3 regions of the Paenibacillus sp. NPDC058174 genome follow, and region 2 is predicted to be linked to each of the others. Evidence: riboswitches for the same ligand, from Rfam matches in the RefSeq annotation. Region 2 holds a riboswitch; each other region holds the start of a gene.
What was found. A riboswitch is a leader RNA that binds a small molecule or an ion and turns the genes downstream of it on or off. The one in region 2 is predicted to bind ZMP and ZTP.

Region 1: linked by a shared signal. The riboswitch ahead of ACFVVF_RS05330 (DJ-1/PfpI family protein) and the one ahead of rpiB (ribose 5-phosphate isomerase B) in region 2 are both predicted to bind ZMP and ZTP.
Region 3: linked by a shared signal. The riboswitch ahead of ACFVVF_RS23165 (bifunctional 5,10-methylenetetrahydrofolate dehydrogenase/5,10-methenyltetrahydrofolate cyclohydrolase) and the one ahead of rpiB (ribose 5-phosphate isomerase B) in region 2 are both predicted to bind ZMP and ZTP.

What each region holds. Positions count from the first base shown of each region.
Region 1 covers NZ_JBHVUY010000001.1:1,195,714-1,202,683, reverse strand. The annotation lists gene greA (transcription elongation factor GreA) at 1-77, opposite strand, end outside; gene ACFVVF_RS05345 (VOC family protein) at 240-665, opposite strand; gene ACFVVF_RS05340 (MMPL family transporter) at 798-3,137, opposite strand; gene ACFVVF_RS05335 (TetR/AcrR family transcriptional regulator) at 3,212-3,829, opposite strand; gene ACFVVF_RS05330 (DJ-1/PfpI family protein) at 4,376-4,975, opposite strand; ZMP/ZTP riboswitch at 5,030-5,110, opposite strand; gene ybaK (Cys-tRNA(Pro) deacylase) at 5,237-5,722, shown strand; gene ACFVVF_RS05320 (GTP-binding protein) at 5,719-6,970, shown strand, end outside.
Region 2 covers NZ_JBHVUY010000003.1:559,793-566,762, reverse strand. The annotation lists gene ACFVVF_RS18610 (ABC transporter permease) at 1-626, opposite strand, end outside; gene ACFVVF_RS18605 (peptide ABC transporter substrate-binding protein) at 748-2,424, opposite strand; gene ACFVVF_RS18600 (serine hydroxymethyltransferase) at 2,787-4,034, opposite strand; gene ACFVVF_RS18595 (TIGR01440 family protein) at 4,095-4,703, opposite strand; gene rpiB (ribose 5-phosphate isomerase B) at 4,730-5,185, opposite strand; ZMP/ZTP riboswitch at 5,409-5,489, opposite strand; gene ACFVVF_RS18585 (low molecular weight protein arginine phosphatase) at 5,660-6,232, opposite strand; gene ACFVVF_RS18580 (manganese efflux pump MntP) at 6,272-6,859, opposite strand.
Region 3 covers NZ_JBHVUY010000005.1:280,271-287,240, reverse strand. The annotation lists gene ACFVVF_RS23175 (WGR domain-containing protein) at 433-1,191, opposite strand; gene ACFVVF_RS23170 (DUF3934 family protein) at 1,274-1,468, opposite strand; ZMP/ZTP riboswitch at 1,606-1,692, shown strand; gene ACFVVF_RS23165 (bifunctional 5,10-methylenetetrahydrofolate dehydrogenase/5,10-methenyltetrahydrofolate cyclohydrolase) at 1,770-2,630, shown strand; gene ACFVVF_RS23160 (cyclodeaminase/cyclohydrolase family protein) at 2,627-3,265, shown strand; gene htpG (molecular chaperone HtpG) at 3,913-5,793, shown strand; gene ACFVVF_RS23150 (VOC family protein) at 5,929-6,330, opposite strand; gene ACFVVF_RS23145 (cation diffusion facilitator family transporter) at 6,437-6,970, opposite strand, start outside.

The DNA.
Region 1 (6,970 bases), on a different contig from region 2:
TTGACTGTTTTGAGTTCCTCAAGTTCTTGCTCCAGCTTGTTCAAGCCTTCCGCGGTCAATAAAACTTCATTAGACATATGTTTCATACAGCCCCTAACGTTTTAATAGATCAATTCTACACTAAAAAGTCCAGGGATGCGAAAAAGATTGAAAAAAGTTATTTTTCAAGGATTGAAGGCAGGAATCAATATAAAAAAGCGATTGACCGGGAGGTTCCGATCAACCGCTTGGGTTGTTGTTTAGCCGTTTTGATTGTCTTCATGGTTGATTTGCCATTGAATGCCGAACTTGTCCGTCAAGTTGCCATACAATTTAGACCAGAACGTCTCCTGGAGCTCCATCCCGATTGTTCCGCCTTCTTTCAGCTTATGGAACACAGACTTCAGCAGCTCGATATCTTTGTCGACGATAGACAAGCTGATGTTGGTGCCAGCCGTATAGGGCATACCCGGGAATACATCAGAGAACATGACATTGCTGCCTAGAATGTTCAACCGTGTGTGCATCACCAGGTTTTTTGCTTCTTCTGGAAGCGGATAATTCGGATCTGGAGGCGTTTCTCCGAAAGTCATGATCGAAGGGGGTTCCGTCCCGAACACCTCTGCATAAAACTCGACCGCTTCACGGGTATTACCGTTGAAATTCAGATAAACGTCAACTGACATTCCATTCACTCCCTGTGGTTAATTGGACTGGCACGCCTATTGTAGCATGTTCGACAGCACATATCGAGTGTCCGATTAACAAATCCAAACCAGACTGTAGAATCTGAATAAACTTTCATGAAAAGCCGATGATTAAGCAGGCTTATTCGCCTTTTTCTTCATACCGCTGCTGCTGTCTTGAGCATTAAGCGCGCTGATCAGCTTGTCGCCCTCAACATCCAGATTCGGGAGCAAACGGTCGAGCCATTTTGGCAGCCACCACGCTTTATCTCCGAAGACCGCCATGACAGCTGGAACCAATGTCATACGAACGATGAAGGCATCGATAAGAATACCAGCGGCGAGCGCGAAGCCGATTTGCTTGATCATCGCATCCGGTGCGAAGATGAAGCCGGCAAAGACGGATACCATGATGACAGCGGCAGCTAGAACGATGCGGCTTGCCAAGTCATAGCCGTGAACGACGCTTTCTGTTCCTCGATGGCCATGCACATAAGACTCGCGCATCGAGCTGACAAGGAATACCTGATAATCCATCGCCAGGCCATAAAGAATACCCGTAACAAGGATAGGCATAAAGCTGAGCAGCGGGCCGCCGGTGTCAAAGCCGAACAGGGAATGCATCCATCCCCACTGGTAGACAGCCGTAGTCAGGCCAAACGTTGCCAGTATGCTGAGAATGAATCCAACCGTCGCTTTAATAGGGACGATGATCGACCGGAAGACGAGCAGCAGAATAATAACGGATAGAATAACGATGATGCCGACATACAGAGGGAAAGCCTCTGCCAGCTTAGACGACATATCAATGTTAATCGCGGTGAAACCGGTCACGCCAAGCTTCATATCCAAATTTTGTGCAATGCTTGAATCGGAAGCACGAAGATCGTTAACGAGATCCTTCGTTGCAAGGTCAGTTGGTCCTGTTTTTGGGATCAGGCTAATAATGGCCATATCACCGGTTTTATTTACGCCTATCAAGGAAACGAGCGAGACATTCTCATGCTTTTGCAGCTCTTGAACGAGGCTGCCGAGTTTCTCAGGCGTGAACTTGTCGGAACCGTTTTTCGGTTCGCCCACTAGAAGCAGAGGGCCGTTAAAGCCTTCGCCGAAGCCTTTGGAGATCGCGTCATAGCTTTGTCTAGCCGTCGTATCCAAGTTAGCTGAAGCGCCGGAAGGAATGCCGAGCTCCATTTTCGCCACTGGAATGGCTGCCGTGCCGAGAACGGCAATCACTCCGATAATGATGAACCAGCGGAATTTCACAGTGCCTTTAGCCCAGCGAATTGAAAAGCCTTGCTTTGTTTTGCGGTCAGAGCTGTTTGCTTTCGTTCGGGCTTTAGGAGAGCAGATGCGTTCGCCAACGAAGCCGAGCAGGGCGGGCAGAAGAGTCAGCGCCAGCAATACAGTGACGAACACCGTCACACCTGCGACTATTGCCATCGTAGACAAGAACTCAATACCAATGACAAGCATGCCGAACAACGCAATAATAACCGTTAATCCGGCGAAAAATACCGCGCTGCCAGCTGTGCCTACAGCTCGGCCGGCTGCTTCGCGCGCGCTTAATCCCTGATCCAAAATCATGCGGCGCTGACGATTGACGATAAAGAGCGAATAGTCGATGCCGACAGCTAGTCCAATCATGACAGCCAAGATCGGCGTAATGTCATTGATCGCAATGAATTTCGAGAAAGCAAACGCGCCTCCGATGCTGATCGCCACGCCAAAAATAGCGGTAAGCAGCGGCAGGCCTGCTGCAACGACAGAGCCAAGTGTAATAATGAGTACAACGGCTGCGACGAGAAGCCCGATTACTTCTGTGGAGCCGATGGCAGGTGTGCTTTTCAGCGAATCACTAGGTATTGCAGTAATGCCCGAATTGTTCTGTTCGGCTGCCATCGCAGCGTCGATTACGGCGTCCGGAACGGATTTGGGCAGCGATGCCTGTTGAACGGTAAATTGGAACTGGAACAGGGCGAGACTGCCGTCCGATGAGAGCAAGACGCCTGGTACAGGCATGCCATTTACCATCAATGGGCCATAAGGAGGCATCTCAGCCGGGGTTGCCTGATTCGTGTCTGCACCTTGAGCCGTTTGCGGGGCCGAGGCGCCCATCTGGCTAGGATCAGAACCTGCTGCAAGACCAGCTTCCGCTGCTAATTTGGCAGGATTAATGACATATTCTACATTATAAACGTCTTCAATTGCTTTTTGGATTAATGCTAATCGTTCCGGTGTATCCAGACGTTCTCCTTTAGGAACAGTAAATGCAATACTGGCTTGTCCGCCCGAAGCCTCTGGAAGCTCTTTCGTTAGCTGATCTAGCACCTTTTGCGATTCTGTGCCGGCAATTTTCATTTCAGAGCTGGAATGTATGCCGTTGACTCCAATCAGGGTACCTACAATTCCTAGAATGACGACCCATGCGATAAGAAATTGCCATGGCTTGGCGTATGCGGATTTTCCCAACTTGTACAAAAATGTTGACATGTAATGTGTTCTCTCCTTTGTATCATGCTGACTGGCAGGGCATATGAATGATGTTAAAACCCGTTGCGTAAATATTCGAACATCGCGTTCAAGTATTGCTCGAATGGAATCGCATCGGTTGGTTCAGCTTCGTTCTCTCCGGGGAGCAGCACATTCAGACTGCCATCGAGGATGGGCACAAACGCGCCGTAAACCGCTCCAGCTAGCAGATGAGTATATCCGGCCTTATAGCGTCCTCGAGTGAAAGGCTCAAGTGCTTCTTGCGCGGATATTTGCAAGCGTCGGAATACTCCCAGAATGTAAGGTTCAAGCGTCGGATGCTGCTTCGACAGTGAGACGAACTGACGCAATTTAAGCAGAAACTCCGCGGTGAACTGCATCTTCATTAAGCTGTACAGCAGATCAAGCGGTGTTGCATCTTGCGGCATGCTTTTAATTAATTTGTCATATTCGTCTACACTCGTATAAGGGACTGCAACGGCAGCAACCGCTTCTTCTTTACAGGAAAAGTAGTTGGCGAACGTCCGTCGAGAATAACCGGCCTGCTGCACGACATCGTCGACAACGAAGCCATCCAAACCTTTTTCAAGCGCGAGCTCGAAGGCAGCTTCGGCTAAGGCAGAGGCCGTGGCTTCTTTTTTCTTGTCACGCAAGGTTTGTTTAGCAATCAAATGACTATACCTCCTTATTGAATTCGTATATTATTATGATTGCCCAAAATGCAAACATGCACAATGGGCAAGTTTTTCGAAATTGTGAACTTTGGGATGAAACAACATCCGTAGACTGGTGTCTAGATAGCCGAGGATGAATGGTTTGCGAAAGCAAATGATAGCGTGTTAGCGAACCAGCTTCGCTATTTAATGCCGGAAATTTCCTTCATACATACAAATCAAGCGTAAAATGCCGTTATTTTGATGGATAAGGGTAAAAGTTTCTCTATTGAGAAAATGATATCCGCTATAGCGAAACTGAGTGCGTAATTGTCTTTCTCAAAAAAGAACAGCTAAATCTGATTCAGATTCAGCTGTTCTTTATGCGTTTTTGGTCTTTGAAGGTGGGGGGCGAGCGGAGCGGTTCGAGTTCATGCTGACTTTTTGAAGATTCTATCCATCATTGGAGTCGCGGAGCGACAAAAAGGCTGGAATCAAGAACGGCAGCATGAACCGAAACGCGCAGCGAGCCCTTGCCTTGCTTTGCCTTGCCGAGCCGAAGTCTTAAATCGAATTATAATTGTACTCCATAAGCGTTGCCGTTAACTGCGCTCTGTCCGCTCCCAATAATCGCCCTACAACGTACAACGACATATCGATTCCTGCGGACACTCCCGCTGATAGAATGATTTTGCCGTTATCGACGTAACGCTTATCCGCTATAATAACTGCCGATGCCGGAGCTGCAGCTTTCAATTCTTCGAGAGCCCGATGATGTGTTGTGATGTTCAGGTCTTCGAGCAGGCCTGTTTTTGCAAGAATAAGTGCACCCGTACATACAGATAGGACAAGCTCCGCGGTCGCTGCAGTTTGGGCGATCCAATCAGTCAGCGCTGAATTGTTCATTTCCGTTCTAGCGCCCGGACCGCCAGGGACGATAATCAGATCGGGAGGCGGACAATTGTGAATGGTGTAAGCAGGGTTTATGCTTAACCCGCCTAATACAGTTACGGGGCCTTCATCCGGTGCGACCGTATAGATTTGAAAGTCTTTTCCGCCGCCGCTGCTTGTCAGAAACACTTCAAAGGGGCCTGTAAAATCAAGCGCTTCAATCTGGTTGAATACGACAATCGCTACTTTTCTTGCGAGGCATACCTGATCCATTCAACATCTCTCCTTTGGAATGAAAAAAAAGCATTTGGCCGCAATCGACCAAATACCTTTTGCCCAGGCGTACGGCTGTATGGCCTGTGTGCTTCCCCGTGGTTATCCACGTTTACGCCAGTCACACCCAGGTGTTGCTTAATCATTTTATATCAAAAGTTACATAAAAAGGCAACGGGTAATGGCAGATAGAGAATATGGCTTGCTCCTGTTAAAATAGATACAGCTCAAGATGATTACGATTAGAATGGGGAAGCAGCAATGGCCGAGACGAAAACAAATGCGATGCGGATGCTCGACAAGTCCAAAGTGCCGTACAGCATCATGACCTATGACAATGAAGATGGACAAATACATGGCGCAGCTGTCGCCGAAAAAATCGGAAAACCGCCGGAGATTGTATTTAAAACGTTAGTTGCCCATCAAGGGCCGAGCCTCTTCGTGTTTGTCATTCCTGTCGCAGAGGAGCTGGATCTGAAGCTGGCGGCTAAAGCGGCTGGGGTGAAAAAAATTGAGATGCTTCCGGTAAAGGATCTGCTAAAGTGGACCGGTTATGTACGCGGGGGATGCTCGCCAATCGGAATGAAAAAGCTTTATCCTACCTTTATTGATAGTGGAGCAGAATCATTAGCCCATATGTTAGTGAGCGCCGGAAAGATCGGCTTCCAGATGGAGCTCGCGCCGAAACAGCTTGCCGAGCAAGTATCGGCTGTATTCGTTCCGCTCATTAAGGCGGGTACTGCATGAACGCAAAGCGCAACGTAACGATTGGATTGCTGGCACATGTCGATGCGGGGAAAACAACTTTTGCAGAGCAGCTGCTCTATCATACAAACAGTATTCGAAGCCGAGGGCGTGTCGATCACCAGGACGCCTTTCTCGATAGCCACGAGTTGGAGAAAGCCCGCGGCATTACGATATTTGCCGACCAGGCGGTGATGAGCCGCGGCAATACGGATTATTATTTAATTGATACCCCTGGCCATGCCGATTTTTCTGCCGAGATGGAGCGGGCGCTTCAAGTAATGGATTATGCAGTCATTATTGTCAGTGCAGCCGAAGGGATCGAGGGACATACCGAGACGGTGTGGCAGCTGCTGCAAAGCCATCGCATTCCGGTATTTTTCTTCATTAACAAAATCGATCGAAGCGGAGCTGACGGGGATGCCGTTCTGGAACAAATTCGAGAACAACTGACGAAGGATGCCGTGGAGATGAGCGGCAGCTTGTCGGAAAACGTTCAGGATTCGCTTATTTCATTTGCGGCAGAGCGGGATGATGAGCTGCTCGAGGCTTATCTGGAAGGAAACGTGGAGCCAGCTAAAGTGATGGCCTCGCTTCGTCAATTGATGAAGCAAAGACTCCTTTTCCCCGTGATGCGGGGATCGGCGTTAATGGATATCGGCATTGCCGATTTTCTGAGCAATTTGGAGCTGCTGGCTGAAACGGATTATGACGATTCGGCTCCACTCGCCGCCAGAGTATATAAGATTGGACATGATCAGCAGGGTACGCGTTTAACCTATATGAAGGCGCTCCATGGCAAGGTGTCGGTACGGGAGGATATTCGTTACATCGATCGAAATGGAGAGGTCAGACAGGAGAAAATAACAGCGATCCGGACTTTTAACGGCAGCAAGTCTGCACTTGTTAATGAGGCAGCTGCCGGGCAATTATTTGCCGTGACGGGGATAACTTCACTAGCTGCTGGAGACGTTGTGGGGGAGGGGATGGAACGGTCCCATTACGAGCTTGTACCCGCGCTTCAGTCCAAGGTGCTTTTCGCTGCTTCGATTCCGCTCAAGGAAGTGCTGCGATGCTTTAAGCTGCTGGACGAGGAGGATCCTTCGCTTGGCGTCAGATGGGACGAGCCGCTTCAGGAGCTTCATGTTCATGTGATGGGTGTTATTCAGCTGGAGGTGCTGGAGCATGTTGTGAAGGAGCGGTTCCAGCTTGCCGTAGCCTTCGGCGAACCTGAAATTTTGTATAAGGAAA
Region 2 (6,970 bases):
GCCCGCGCAGTCTTGATATAGTCGGCCGTAAGCACCTCCAGCATACTGGAGCGCGTAAGCCTTGCAATGAAGGCTGCAGGCAGGAAGGACAATGCAACAACCGGCAAAATAAAGTCGGTCGGATCGTTCAGACCCGCTACGCTAAGCCATCCGAGCTTTACGCCAAACACATACTGGAGACCTGCGGCAACGACGAAATTTGGAATCGATACGCCCAGCACGGCGATAAAAATCGTGAAGGCGTCGAGAAATTTTCGATGGTTAAGCGCAGCAATCAGACCTAGAACGATGCCTGCGGCAATCGCTAAAATGATCGCGAAAATGCCCAGCTGCAACGAATAGATAAAGCCGTTTTTAATAACGTCGACGACCGACGTATATTGCTGTTTCATAGACAAGCCAAGATCAAAGTGGAGCAAATTGTTCATGTAATGCAAATATTGAACGCCGAGAGGATCATTCAACCCGTACTGCTCGTTAAGCCTCTCTTGAATGGCTGGCGGCACATTTTTCTCGGATTGAAACGGGTTGCCCGGTATCGCTTTCATCAGGAAAAAAGTAGCGGAAGCCAGCACGAAAATCGAAATAATCATGAACAACAGCTTCTGAAGGACATAGCGAACCACTTGTCGTGGCACCTCCTTGGTAATAAGCATCTGGAATAAGGCTTAAGAAACAGCCTTTTATTTCAAAAAGGGATATATGCAGTCAATGCTGCATATATCCCGCAAACCATGGACGTGCTTCTTATTTGCCTACATAGCTGCCGCGAGTGTAGTCGATGTCGCCTTTGTAATCCATGAAGATGCCTTCAAAGCCCGGTTTAATCATGTACACGCTGCTGTAATAGAACAGCGGAGCAACTGCACGCGAGTCGATCAAAATTTTCTCGGCGCGAGCCATTGCGTCCATACGCTCTTTTTGATTGTCCGTAGCGTAAGCTTTTTTCACCATATCGTCGTATTCTTTCGAAGCGAAACCGGTGTTGTTGTTGCCGCTCTTCGAAGTGTACAGATCGATGAAAGTCATTGGGTCGTTATAGTCCGCGCCGTTGCCACCGCGAGCCACTTCATAGTTCAGACGGTTCCGGTTGTCGATGAACACGCCCCATTCTTGATTCTCAATGCTGGTCTCAACACCAAGGTTTGCTTTCCACATTGCTGCAATTGCCTCGGCGATTTTTTGGTGCTTGTCGTTTGTGTTGTAAGCAAGCTTAACGGTTGGCATTTTGCTGAGGCCCAGCTCTTGCAAACCTTCTGCCAGCAGTTTTTTCGCTGCTTCAACATCTTCAGTGAAGTATGCATCGCTGTGCTCGTCACGGAAGTCAGCAGTTTCGCCTTTGATGCCCGGAGGAACGAAGCCGAATGCTGGTTTTTCGCCGCCCAGGGCGATTTTATCCGTAATATCCTGACGGCTGATTGCCATCGAAAGCGCTTGGCGAATCTTCTCGTTGTTGAAAGGCGCTTGCTTCGTGTTGAACATGTAGTAGTAAATGCTCGCTGTGCCTTTTACTTTGAATTCGTCAGGATTGCTTTTTTTCAACGTTTCGAATTGCTCAGTCGGAATCAAGCCTGTAGGCATACCTGCGTAGTCCAGCTTGTCCGTTTGGTACATGCTAAGCTCCGTACCGGAGTCATTAACCATTGTGAAGAATACTTTGCTCAGCTTCACGTCGTCTTTCGCGTAATAGTTCTCGTTCGGAGCGAGTGTGATGGACGTGTTTTTCTTCCAATCGGTCATTTTGAACGAACCGTTCGTAATGATCGTTTTCACGTCAGTCGCCCATGCTTCGTTGTCTTTCACCGATTGGTGAACAGGGAAGTAGGTTGTGAACGACATCAAGCTCAAGAAGTACGGAGTCGGGGAGTTCAGCGTTACTTCGAGCGTGTGCTCGTCAACCGCTTTTACCGCAACGTCGTCGGCAGTTACACCGTCAGCGCCCGTGTTGTATTTCTCAGCGTTCTTGATGTAGTACAGCTGGTAAGCATAAGCTGCTGCAGCTGGTTTGAGGTTCGGGTCAAGCACGCGTTTCCAGGCAAATACGAAATCATTCGCTGTCACCGGATCGCCATTGCTCCATTTCGCATCATCGCGAAGATTGAATGTATAGGTCAAACCGTCATCGGAAATTTTCCAGTCTTTCGCAATGCCGGCAACGTCATTGCCTTTTTCATCTTTGCGCAGCAAGCCTTCGTAGATACCGTTAAGTACTGTTGCAGATACTTGGTCCTGTACTTGTGCAGGATCCAGCGTAGGGGGCTGTTCAGACAGGTTCATCCGGAATTCTTTCTTTCCTGCAGCAGCTTCGCCGCCGCCATTGCCCGAGTTGCCCGTTTCATTCTTCGGTGTACAGCCAACTGCAATAATGGCCAGCACGAGAAGCAAAGAAACAAGTTTAAAGCCATGTTTGTTCTTCTTCAACATGAATATCCTCCCCTGATGTTCTTTCCATATTTGCAATAATTTTACATTATTAACAATAGAAATAATTAGTAATCGATTGAATTGCGAGAAAATTAAACGATTTCAATCGATTTTTATTTCATTTCTATGTTGGTACACATATAATTATTGCATTGTATCGTTAATACACGACTTCCAATATACAATAGTAAGTGACCCGTGTCAATTCCCATATATTGTGCGGAAAATGCTGGATGTTGATAATACCAGCATTCAACGGTACGTATAGCATGCTGCAACTGCATGGGGTTAATACGCTGGAAAAGCAAAAAAGGGCGATTCGAGAGAAGTCTCGAATCGCCCTTTTGACTGCAGCGCAGCTCTTAGTATTGAATGGTTTGGTAAAGCGGATATTGAGCAGTCAGATCGCGAACGATACCGCGAGCTTTAGCCAGAACCGCTTCATCTTCGTGGTTTTTCAGCGTCATTGCAATAACTTCGCCGATCGTCTTCATCGCCTTCTCATCCATGCCGCGGGAAGTCGCAGCCGGCGTACCAAGACGGATGCCGCTCGTTACAAACGGGCTAGTCGGGTCGAATGGAATTGCATTTTTGTTAGCTGTAATGCCGATGGAGTCCAGCACGTGCTCTGCAACTTTACCTGTAATGTTCAGACCGCGCGTGTCGATCAGCATCAAGTGGTTGTCCGTACCGCCGGAAACGATGTTGATGCCTTCGCCAATCAGCGTGTCAGCAAGAACTTTTGCATTGTTGATAACTTGCTGTGCATATTGTTTCCAAGAAGGCTGAAGCACTTCACCGAAAGCAACTGCTTTACCAGCAATAACGTGCATCAGAGGACCGCCTTGTGTGCCTGGGAATACAGCTTTGTCGATAGCCGCTGCCCAAGGCTGACGGCAAAGGATCAATCCGCCGCGAGGTCCGCGAAGCGTTTTGTGTGTAGTTGTCGTTACGAAATGCGCATATGGAACCGGGTTTGGATGCAGACCAGCCGCAACCAGACCTGCGATGTGGGCCATATCGACCATGAACAAAGCGCCTACGTCTTCTGCGATTTTGCCCAATTTTTCGAAATCAATTGTACGCGGGTAAGCACTTGCGCCGGCAACGATGAGACGAGGACGGTGCTTGAATGCCGCTTTGCGGACTTCATCATAGTTAATTGTGAACGTATCTTCGTCAACGCCATAAGCGACGAAGTTGTACAGCAGACCGGAAGCGTTAACCGGGCTGCCGTGCGTCAAGTGGCCGCCGTGTGCCAGGTTCATGCCGAGAACCGTGTCGCCTGGTTTGAGGACAGCCAGATATACCGCCATGTTCGCTTGTGCGCCAGAGTGAGGCTGAACGTTGGCGTGCTCTGCACCGAAAATCTCTTTCGCGCGATCGCGTGCGATATCTTCAACGATGTCAACATGCTCGCAGCCGCCGTAGAAACGTTTGCCCGGGTAGCCTTCTGCATATTTGTTCGTCAATACGGATCCCAGTGCTTCCAGAACCGCTTCGCTTACGATGTTCTCAGATGCGATCAGCTCGATGTTGTCGCGTTGACGCTGCAATTCAAGGCCCATTGCCTTCAAAACTTCAGGATCTTGCTTACGTAGATTTTCCATAATAATGCCTCCTATAGTTAATTAATGGTTTATATAAATTAGAGACAACGGCTCATGCCGCTAGTCGCAGGTTCCCGGCGATTGCTCTACCGCCAGGCCGCTTTCTTCGGGCTCTGCCGAGTAAACGGCGCGTGCGCCGCCGATCAGCTTCGGACGGGCATAAGCCATCGTTACATGTGCAGATCCAATGCTCTTAATCGAAGGGCGAACCGGTACCGCCACCCGCCGTAAATGCATGCCGATGAACGTATCACCGATATCAACCCCCGCGTGTGCGGCTACCGTCTCAACGAGACATGCCCCGTTAAGCTGACGGTATGCGTAGGCCGCCATCGAGCCGCCTGCTTTCGGAACCGGAACAGCCGCCACTTCCTCCAGCCCGTACTTCTCCGCTGCCTCTCGTTCAATTACAAGTGCACGGTTCAAATGCTCGCAGCATTGAAAGACCGGGTAGAAGCCGATGTCGCGCCGGGCTGCCTCCACGCCTGTAAAAATTTGCGAAGCTGTCTCCACCGTTCCGGAGGTTCCAATGCGGTGGCCCAGCACCTCGCTCGTACTCGTCCCGATGACAAGCAGCTGTCCTGCGGCAAGGCTTCCCGCCTCGGCCAATTCACGGATGATCTGCTCAACATCAGATGCAATGTTCGTTATTTTGTCATTCCCGCTCATGGACGATCGTCTCCTTCTTGCATAGGTTAGGAGCGTGAATATTGGGCTTCGATTTGATTCACTTTGTCCAGACGGCCGACATGGCGCTCTCCGCCCGAGAACGGCGTTTCCAGCCAGATTCGGACGATTTCCTGCGCTACGCCAGGGCCGATGACACGCTCGCCCATCGCGAGCACATTGGTATCATTATGCTCTCGGGTCGCTTGGGCAGAGAACAAATCATGCACAAGCGCACAGCGGATGCCAGCGACTTTATTCGCCGCGATCGACATTCCGATGCCGGTGCCGCAGATCAGGATGCCGCGGTCGGCTTGGCCGCTCGCAACGCGTTCTGCAACAGGAAGCGCATAGTCGGGATAATCGACCGATTGACTGCAGTCGCAGCCGAGATCCTCGATTTCATGTCCCAGCGATTCCAGATAAGGGACGATAACGTCTTTCAGGGTGTAGCCTCCGTGGTCCGCGCCGATTGCAATTTTCATAGTGGGTTTCCTCCTAAAGGTATGTGCGTCGATTACCGGGCAAAACGGCCATTCCTTTAAACCTTTGGCGTTTTGCTTAGAAAAGATAAGCTTCATCATGAAAGGGTCAAGCTGCTTACCTTTGAAGTCGAAAAATAACACTATCGCTTCAATCTCACGATTTATTATACCTAAATTCGTCGAAAAAGACGAAAAAAGAGCATGACATGCTCTTCAGCATGCTGCTCTTTGCCCAGGCGACCGGCCGTATGTTCCGATGCTCCACCGTGGTTACCCACTTCCGTCGCCAGTTACATCGGAAACCGTCTTTGTATTCTCATCATAGCCGATTCCTATCCGAAAATCAATCATCCTTTATCCTTTTCCAGTGCGGAAATTTACCATATGAATAAGCTCCCTGTTTCAGTTAATAAGAGCTGATTCGTAACCGAATTAAAGGAAGAGACGTTGTTGAAGCTTCTGCCAATTTCACTATTATTGAAGCTTGCCGAGCAGCTTGCGCAGTCCTTCTTCGATTTCGTTCGCGCAGCTCCGGTACATCTCCAGTGTACCGCCGAACGGATCGGCGATATCCGTACCCGGAATGCGCCGCTCCAGCTCCAGCAGCCTCGACCGCTCCTCGATGCTCAGCTGCTGGCCTAGAGCCAGCTTCATGTGCATTTCCGTATAGAGGCGCTCCAGCTCCTGGATATCTGCCAGCGCCAAATCATCTTGATGCGCGTACTCCTTCAACGTATGCGTCTTGTCTACTGCCTCAGGGAAGCCTTGCAGCAGCCCTCTCTTATGGCCAGCGGTCATCGTTAAGATAAGATCCGCCCATTCTACAGCCTCGCCAGTCAAAGCGCGTGATGCGCCGCGATGCTCGATATTCCTCTCCCGTAGCGATTCAATAGCATAGCGCGACACAGCCAGACCATCAATGGTCGATACGCCTGCAGAGCGGATCTCAAGTGCAACGCCTTGGCGTTCTGCCATATCCTTCAGCATCGCCTCAGCCATCGGTGACCGGCAGGTGTTGCCCGTACATACAAATAAGATGCGCTTCATGCTGCTGTCCCCTTTCTATTCGAGAGACCATGAACATGGTCAGAAAATAAACATAACTCCGAAAATAAATAAAATCGCTCCGCCAAATGCTTCGCCATAACCGCCAAGATTGCGGCTCACTCTCCGTCCAAGCATCAGACCCATTATTGACATTAATCCGCCGAAAAAACCGAACAATAGAATCGTGAGCAGCAGATCGGCCTGGAACATCCCAAGGGTCACGCCAACGGAAAAAGAATCGATGCTGACGCTCAGCGCAAATAGAAAGGTTCCCGTGACGGAACGGTAATCCAGCGATTTAACCTCTTCGCCTTTAATCGAGCTATAAATCATATGCCCGCCTAGCAAAACCAGCAAAATACCCGCTGCCGTAGTCGCAACATGGCCTAACAAGCCGCTTACGAATTGCCCGGCAAACATGCCCCCGAGCGGCATAATAATATGAAAGAGAGCAATGACGCTGCTTAGCTTCAATATATCGCGTAATCGAATGCCTTTCAATCCGATTCCAATACCCAATGAAAAAGCATCCATCCCCAGTGCTACCGCCATTATAAGCAGTGTCGCAAACTGTCCAGCGTGCAAAACGGCTTCATTCACGCAGTCTCTCCCCCTGTCCGCATCCATTCATTACCCAACATATGCGGACAAGACGCCAAACATACGAATGAATAGGCAAAAATGATGGGAAGAGATAGAAAGAAAGAGCAGAGGCTGCATCTCTTGTCGTGCCGGAAT
Region 3 (6,970 bases), on a different contig from region 2:
TTCCGGCCAGTAATTAAAGAAAAAAGTTCAGTTAATAGCGAAGTTAGTTCCCAAGCCCTCATCGCTGCTAGCTGCCAAATCGGTTCGGTAAATTTTTTCTTTATTACGTAATCAATCTACCTTAATTCCCGCTCAATTACACGATAACGAGCCGTTAACGTCGAAAAGTTCACTGCAGCGGAATTTGATTTCCATATAGAGAAAAAAGTTCACTTAAAACCGCAGAAACCTGCATTTTGCTCGATTCCGGCCAGTAATTAAAGAAAAAAGTTCAGTTAAATAGCGAAGTTAGTTTAAAAGAATCCGAACAAGAGAAGCCGTGGCATTAGCAGTAGGTTGAGCATCCGTGCTGCTCCTTCCAAACTTACTGCACCGTGAAAAACAGCTGCAGCCATCATCCACTTTTCTCTAAAGTTCATCCGTCTCAAAAACTTAAAAACTAACCAAGTCCTCGGCTATCCGCCCTCGAATCTGCCTTCCTTTTTCCGTGCCCCCAGTCAGCCGCATCAACACGTTCATACGTTCCAGCGACCGGAGCGCCTCCGTTCTCAGGGCATGGCTCAGCTCGCCCATAATCTTAATCCCGCCCAGCGCCGAAGCTACGATTACGCGATCGTTCAGCAGCAGAAGCTCCGCGTTGCTCATCCGGTCCAGCTTTGGTCCCTCCAGCAGCTTTTTCACAAAAGCTTCATCGCTTCGATGCGCCGGGACATACAGCATGTCCCAGTCCCTCTCGATCAGCAAATGCGGAAATATCGCCGTCATATCTGCGTTATCTCCCCCCGCCCCGCCCTCTTGCTGCTGAACAAACGTCTCCAATGCCCGAAGCGCTGCCAGACTTTCCTTCGTGCCAAACGGAGCGGTCTCGTCGTCCGCCATATAATAAACTGACTGAGTGAAATGTTCTCTAAAACGAGGGTGCGAGGTTCGGGCCTGCAGCCCTTCAATAGGATCGTCATAGTAATACCCGCAGCGATCAAATGACGGGTCTGCCCAGTAGCCTTTTTTCAGCTTTTGCGCAATGATCCGTTCCGCTTGGCGCAAGCATTCCTCCTCGCTCCTGAACCTCTTATCCAGCATTCTGCCGTTCGTGTTGATCCGTCCAAAATGAACGGTATACACCGGGCCGTTGCACGAAATGCGCCAAAATTTATTCGACCGCCCGCTTTGAAATATAAATGCGCGTTTCATTGCAGCCTCCCCCTGACAGCCCTATCTATCTGCGTAAAAAAAGGCCATCCCCTCAGCTTGCCGGGAACAGCCCTTCGCTTGTTTAGTTCGAATCCTTCTTGGCGCTTGCAGGAGCGCCTTCGCCGCCTTCATCCGCCTTCTTGCCGGCTGCGCCAGGCTTGGCATTTTTGCTGAACACGCGCTTCGCGCTTTTCGCTTTTGCTGCTTTATCCCAACGGCTCCAGCCTTTTTTACCCGTTCCTTGCCCGATGCCGCTTTTCTTTTTTCCTTTGGTCAATCGTTACAGCTCCTCGTCTATCGCAATCTACTAAGGAGTATTGTACCAATAGGTGGCGAACAATAGCAATGATTCCGGCAGAATCCTTGACTCCATAGCTTCCTTTTCCGGTATCCATTTGGTAAAATAAATCCAATATCACCGCATGCGACTGGCGAGAATCGAGTGGAATGAACCACGAGGAAGCATGCGGCTGCACCGTGCCGTTCGCCTGGGGGAAAGTATTTGCGGGTGCTCGTTTTTGACGAGCGCTCCGCGGATACTTTTTTTGCATTTTATCCCACACAAGGAGGAACAAACAATGGCCTTAATAATGAAAGCGAAGGAAGCGGCGGAGCTCGTCTACGCCGGAATCACTGCACAAGTGGAAGGATGGAAGCAACGAGGAATTCCCCCCTGCATCGCAACGCTGCTGGTGGAGGGCGATCCCGCTTCCGCCTACTACGCGGAGGCCAAACGCAAGCTTGCCGACCGTCTCGGCATTGCATTCCAGCTCCACGCCTTCCCTGCCGGTGCAAGCGAAAAAGTACTGCTGGAACAAATCAGCCTGCTCAATGCAGACGCCAACGTTCACGGCATTATGCTGGAGCTTCCTTTGCCCAAGGGGATATCAGCCCGTACTGTCGAGAATGCAATCTCCCCCGCAAAAGACATCGATGGCGTAACGCCAGCCAATAAGCTTGCCGTAGTCACAGGTGAGGATGGCTTATATCCCGCTACGCCGCAAGCCTGCATCCGGCTGCTCAAGCATTACGGCTACTCCCTATCGGGGAAAAATGTAACGCTTGTCGGCAGAGGCCAGACAGTTGGCCTGCCGTTGTTCCATATGCTGCAGCGGGAACAGGCTACTGTGACCGTCTGCCACTCCCGCACACCGGACATCGCCTCGCATCTGCAGCATGCCGAGATTGCGTTCGTCGCCGTCGGCCGGCCAAACATCGTTAGCAAAGAGATGGTGCATGAGGGTTTGGCCGTCATCGATGCGGGAATAAATGAACGGGCAGACGGTAAAATCACCGGTGACGCAGCAAGCGATATCGGAGATATTGCGGCCGCTGTTTCTCCTGTGCCCGGAGGCGTCGGTACGCTGACAACTGCCGTTCTGTTCGAAAATCTCATGAAAGCACTCGCTGCGCAACAAAGGGAGGTTCAACCGCAATGACTCAAATAAACTGGGAGCATTCCATCCGTGACTTTGTTCAGCAATCGTCCAGCGCCAGCCCTACGCCAGGCGGAGGCAGCGTAGCCGCCCTCGCCGCAGCGCTTGGCGCCGCCATGACCTCCATGACGTGCAATCTGACGCAAGGCGAGAAGTATGCCAGCATCCAGCCGCTAGTAACCGAGACATTGGCGAAAATGCAGCATTTCATCGGGCAATGCGAGGCGCTGCTCGCCGCCGACATCGCTTCCTTCGATACGTATATGCACGCGATTAAACTGCCCGCCGGGACGGAGGAGGAGAAAACGCTGCGCAAGCAGGCTATCCAGCTAGCCGCCATCAAAGCAATTGATGTGCCTCTGGAATTGATGAAGGCATGCAAAAACGGCCTCGAAAGTACCAACAGTATCGCTGATGCCGCCAACAAAAATGTCATCTCCGACCTGGGCATCGGAGCCATCATGATGAAAGCGGCAGCCGAATCCGCCTTGCTGACCGTTCAAATCAATCTGAACAGCTTAAAGGATGCCGAGCTGAACCGCCAATACAGCGATAAAGCAAACCGGCTCATGGAGGAGATCGGTACGCTCCACGCACAAACAATAAAGATCGTTCGGATGCGCATTGCGGGCAGTTAGTTGTTGTGCATGCAAGACGCGGCAATAGCGCAGTGACAACCATCGATAGATGCAGAAAATATGCCACTGGCGGCGGTGACGACCACTGCTGTGCGCGCAAGACGTGTCATTAGCAGCCTGCTTTGTTCAGTCTGAGCAAGGAGCTTCGGCGGACGGAAGACGTTCCATGGGTTGTTCGCCCATCTATCGGTCAGCCTATCGAACTCTTTTAAAAAGCTGATCTATGAAGTATGCAATTTCGAAGAATCCGATCAAATAAAGGTCTAGTTAGCAGCACCTTAAGCCTCCCTACCGCCAACAAAATGCAAAAGCACATTTCATTTTCCACTATTTAGTCAAAAAACGACTTCAAAATGTAAAAGTGCAGGCTAGGTGCCGCATAATCGCTCAAATCAACCCAATCGAGCAAATCAAAATGTACTTTTACATTTTGAAGCGCAAATGCAGCCTTTTTCCCCATAACAGCATGCACTTTTGCATTTTGAGCTCCCTAAGTGCTTCCAGCAGCCCCTTCCTCCACGCCCGAACACAGCCCCAACATTGACAGTGCAAATTGGGATATGGTATATAAAAGAAAGAATTAGCACTCGAACGCTATGAGTGCTAAACTAAATCGAAAGCTTCCCCAAATCGAAAGGAGCTCCTTCATGTCAAAGAAACAGTTTCAAGCCGAGTCCAAACGACTGCTCGAGATGATGATCAACTCCATTTATACGCAAAAGGAAATTTTTCTGCGCGAACTCATTTCCAACGCAAGCGACGCCATCGATAAAATATACTATAAAGCGCTCACTGACGATCAGCTGAACTTCGACCGTGACAGCTATTTTGTGAAAATTACAGCTGACAAAGCGAACCGGACACTGACGATTTCCGATACAGGTATCGGTATGACCGAAGAGGATCTGGAGAACAACCTCGGCATTATCGCAAAAAGCGGCTCTCTCGCATTCAAGAAGGAGAACGAAGCGAAGGACGGCCATAACATTATCGGCCAGTTTGGCGTAGGCTTCTACTCCGCCTTTATGATTGCTGATGAAGTGACGGTTGTCAGCAAGGCGCTCGGCAGCGAGCAAGCCTTCAAATGGGAGTCCACTGGTGCAGACGGCTACACGATCGTACCTGCCGAGAAAGCAGCTATCGGTACCGACATTACGCTGAAAATTAAAGAAAACACCGAAGACGACCAATACGATGAGTATTTGGACGAGTACCGCCTGAAATCGATTATTAAGAAATATTCGGACTTCATCCGCTACCCGATCAAGATGGACATCACTAGCTCCCGTCCGAAGGAAGGCGAAGAGAACGAATTCGAGAGCTTTACCGAAGAACAGACGGTCAACAGCATGGTTCCGATCTGGCGCAAAAACAAATCCGAGCTGAGGCCGGAGGATTATGACAACTTCTACTTCGAGAAGCGCTACGGCTTCGACAAGCCAATTAAGCATATCCATATCAGTGCAGACGGCGCAGTCGTCTACAATGCGATTTTGTACATTCCAGAAAGCACTCCGTTTGACTACTATACGAAAGAATACGAGAAAGGCCTGGAGCTGTATTCGAACGGCGTCCTCATTATGGACAAATGCTCAGACCTGCTCCCGGATTACTTCGGCTTCGTCAAAGGGATGGTCGACTCGGAAAACCTGTCGCTCAACATTTCCCGTGAGCTGCTGCAGCATGACCGCCAGCTTCAGCTGATCGCGAAAAACATTAAAAACAAAATTAAAGGCCAACTGCAAAGCTTGCTCAAGGACGAGCGGGACAAATACGAGAAGTTCTACGAGTCGTTCGGCCGCCAGCTGAAATACGGCGTATACAGCGATTACGGCGCAAACAAAGATACGCTGCAGGATCTGCTGCTGTTCTACTCCTCGAAGGAGAAGAAGCTCGTCACGCTGGACGAATACATCTCCCGGATGCCGGAAGACCAGAAGTTCATTTACTACGCTGCAGGCGAATCCATCGCTCGCATCGAGAAGCTTCCGCAAACGGAAATTGTATCGGACAAAGGTTATGAAATTCTGTACTTCACGGACGATATCGACGAGTTTGCGGTGAAAATGATCGCAAGCTACAAGGAGAAGGAATTCAAATCGGTATCCAGCGGCGATCTTGGCATCGAGCCAGATGCGGACGACAAGGACAGCAATGCCGAGGAGAACGAGAACCAGGATCTGTTCGCGCATATGGCTGGACTGCTGTCGGGCAAGGTGACGAAGGTCAAAGCTTCGAAACGTTTGAAGTCTCACCCGGTCTGCTTGTCCACTGAGGGTGAAGTGACGATCGAGATGGAGAAAATTTTGAAGGCGATGCCGAACAATCAAGACATTAAAGCCGAGAAGGTTCTTGAGATCAACGTCAACCATCCGGTTTACGCTTCATTGAAAGCCGCTTATGAGCAGGATAAAACGAAGGTCGATCTGTATACGAGCCTGCTGTACAATCAAGCGCTTCTTATCGAAGGCCTGCCGGTACAAGATCCGGTTGAATTCACAAACGATATTTGCAAAATCATGGTATAAGGCTGCGCCTGCCATGATCAATGCGCAAGGAACGGCTGAACATTCAGCCGTTCTTTTTTTGCTCATATACCGTTGCAAATGGCGATATGTAAAAAAAACGCCGGCAACCTTAAGCAGGTGACCGGCGTTGCCTTATTAGCCTTTCGGCATTTTGCTCTCATCCATGTACAACAGGTTCCAGCGGTGACCGTCGAGGTCGGCAAATGCTGCGCCGTACATCCAGCCGTCCGTTTCACTCGGCCTGCCAAAGATGCTTCCTCCGGCAGCCTCTGCCTTTTGAATAAAGGCATCTACTTCTTCTCTGCTGTTGGCGCCAATGGAAAATATCACCTCTGCGCTATGAGAAGTATCTGCGGTTTTTGCACCTGTAAATTTCTCAAATACCGCAGCCGGGAACAACAGAATCGTTGTTTGGCCAATGGCAAGCTTGGCCCTCTCGCCGCCAACGCTATCCGCATGAAATCCAATCTCATTGAAAAAGGCCGTTGACCTCTGAACATCTTTGACCGGCAGGTTAATCCAAATTTCCTGTGACATGGCTGCAGCCTCCTGAAAATTATATATTTCCAACCACTTCTACTATACTCTACTTCTGGCAGCAGAAGCGAACCCCGAAATCATATAAAGGTGAGTAGCGTTGCCTTTATTTCAACAATTCCTCGTCCTCATCTTCGTACCATGGATTTAAGTGCACAAGCACTTCCTCGACGTCATCATGCTGCTCCATAATCGTCGCTTTTATTTTTTTCGAGACGTCATGGCCCTCCTGAATATTCAAGTCCGCAGGGACGCCGACACGCACGTCGATAATGATGTAGTGGCCGTGCTCCCTTGCACGGATACGGTCAATGCGCTTTACCTCCGGCACCGAAACGACAAGGCTTTCATACAGATCCAATTTCTCTTGCTCCACCATTTTATCCATAAGGATATCAATCGCTTCTTTCCCCATATGGTAAGCAAGCTTCAGAATAAAGTAAGCGACGATAATTCCGGCGATGGGATCACCGTAGCTGAGGAAAGCGATGTGAAAATGATCACCGACGAGGGCAGCTCCGACACCAACAACCGCTGCGATGGATGCATAGACATCGGCCAGATGGTCATAAGCCGTAGCGATTAAGCTTTTATTATTCATCTGTTTGCCCAGACGCATGCAATATACATACAGCCATTG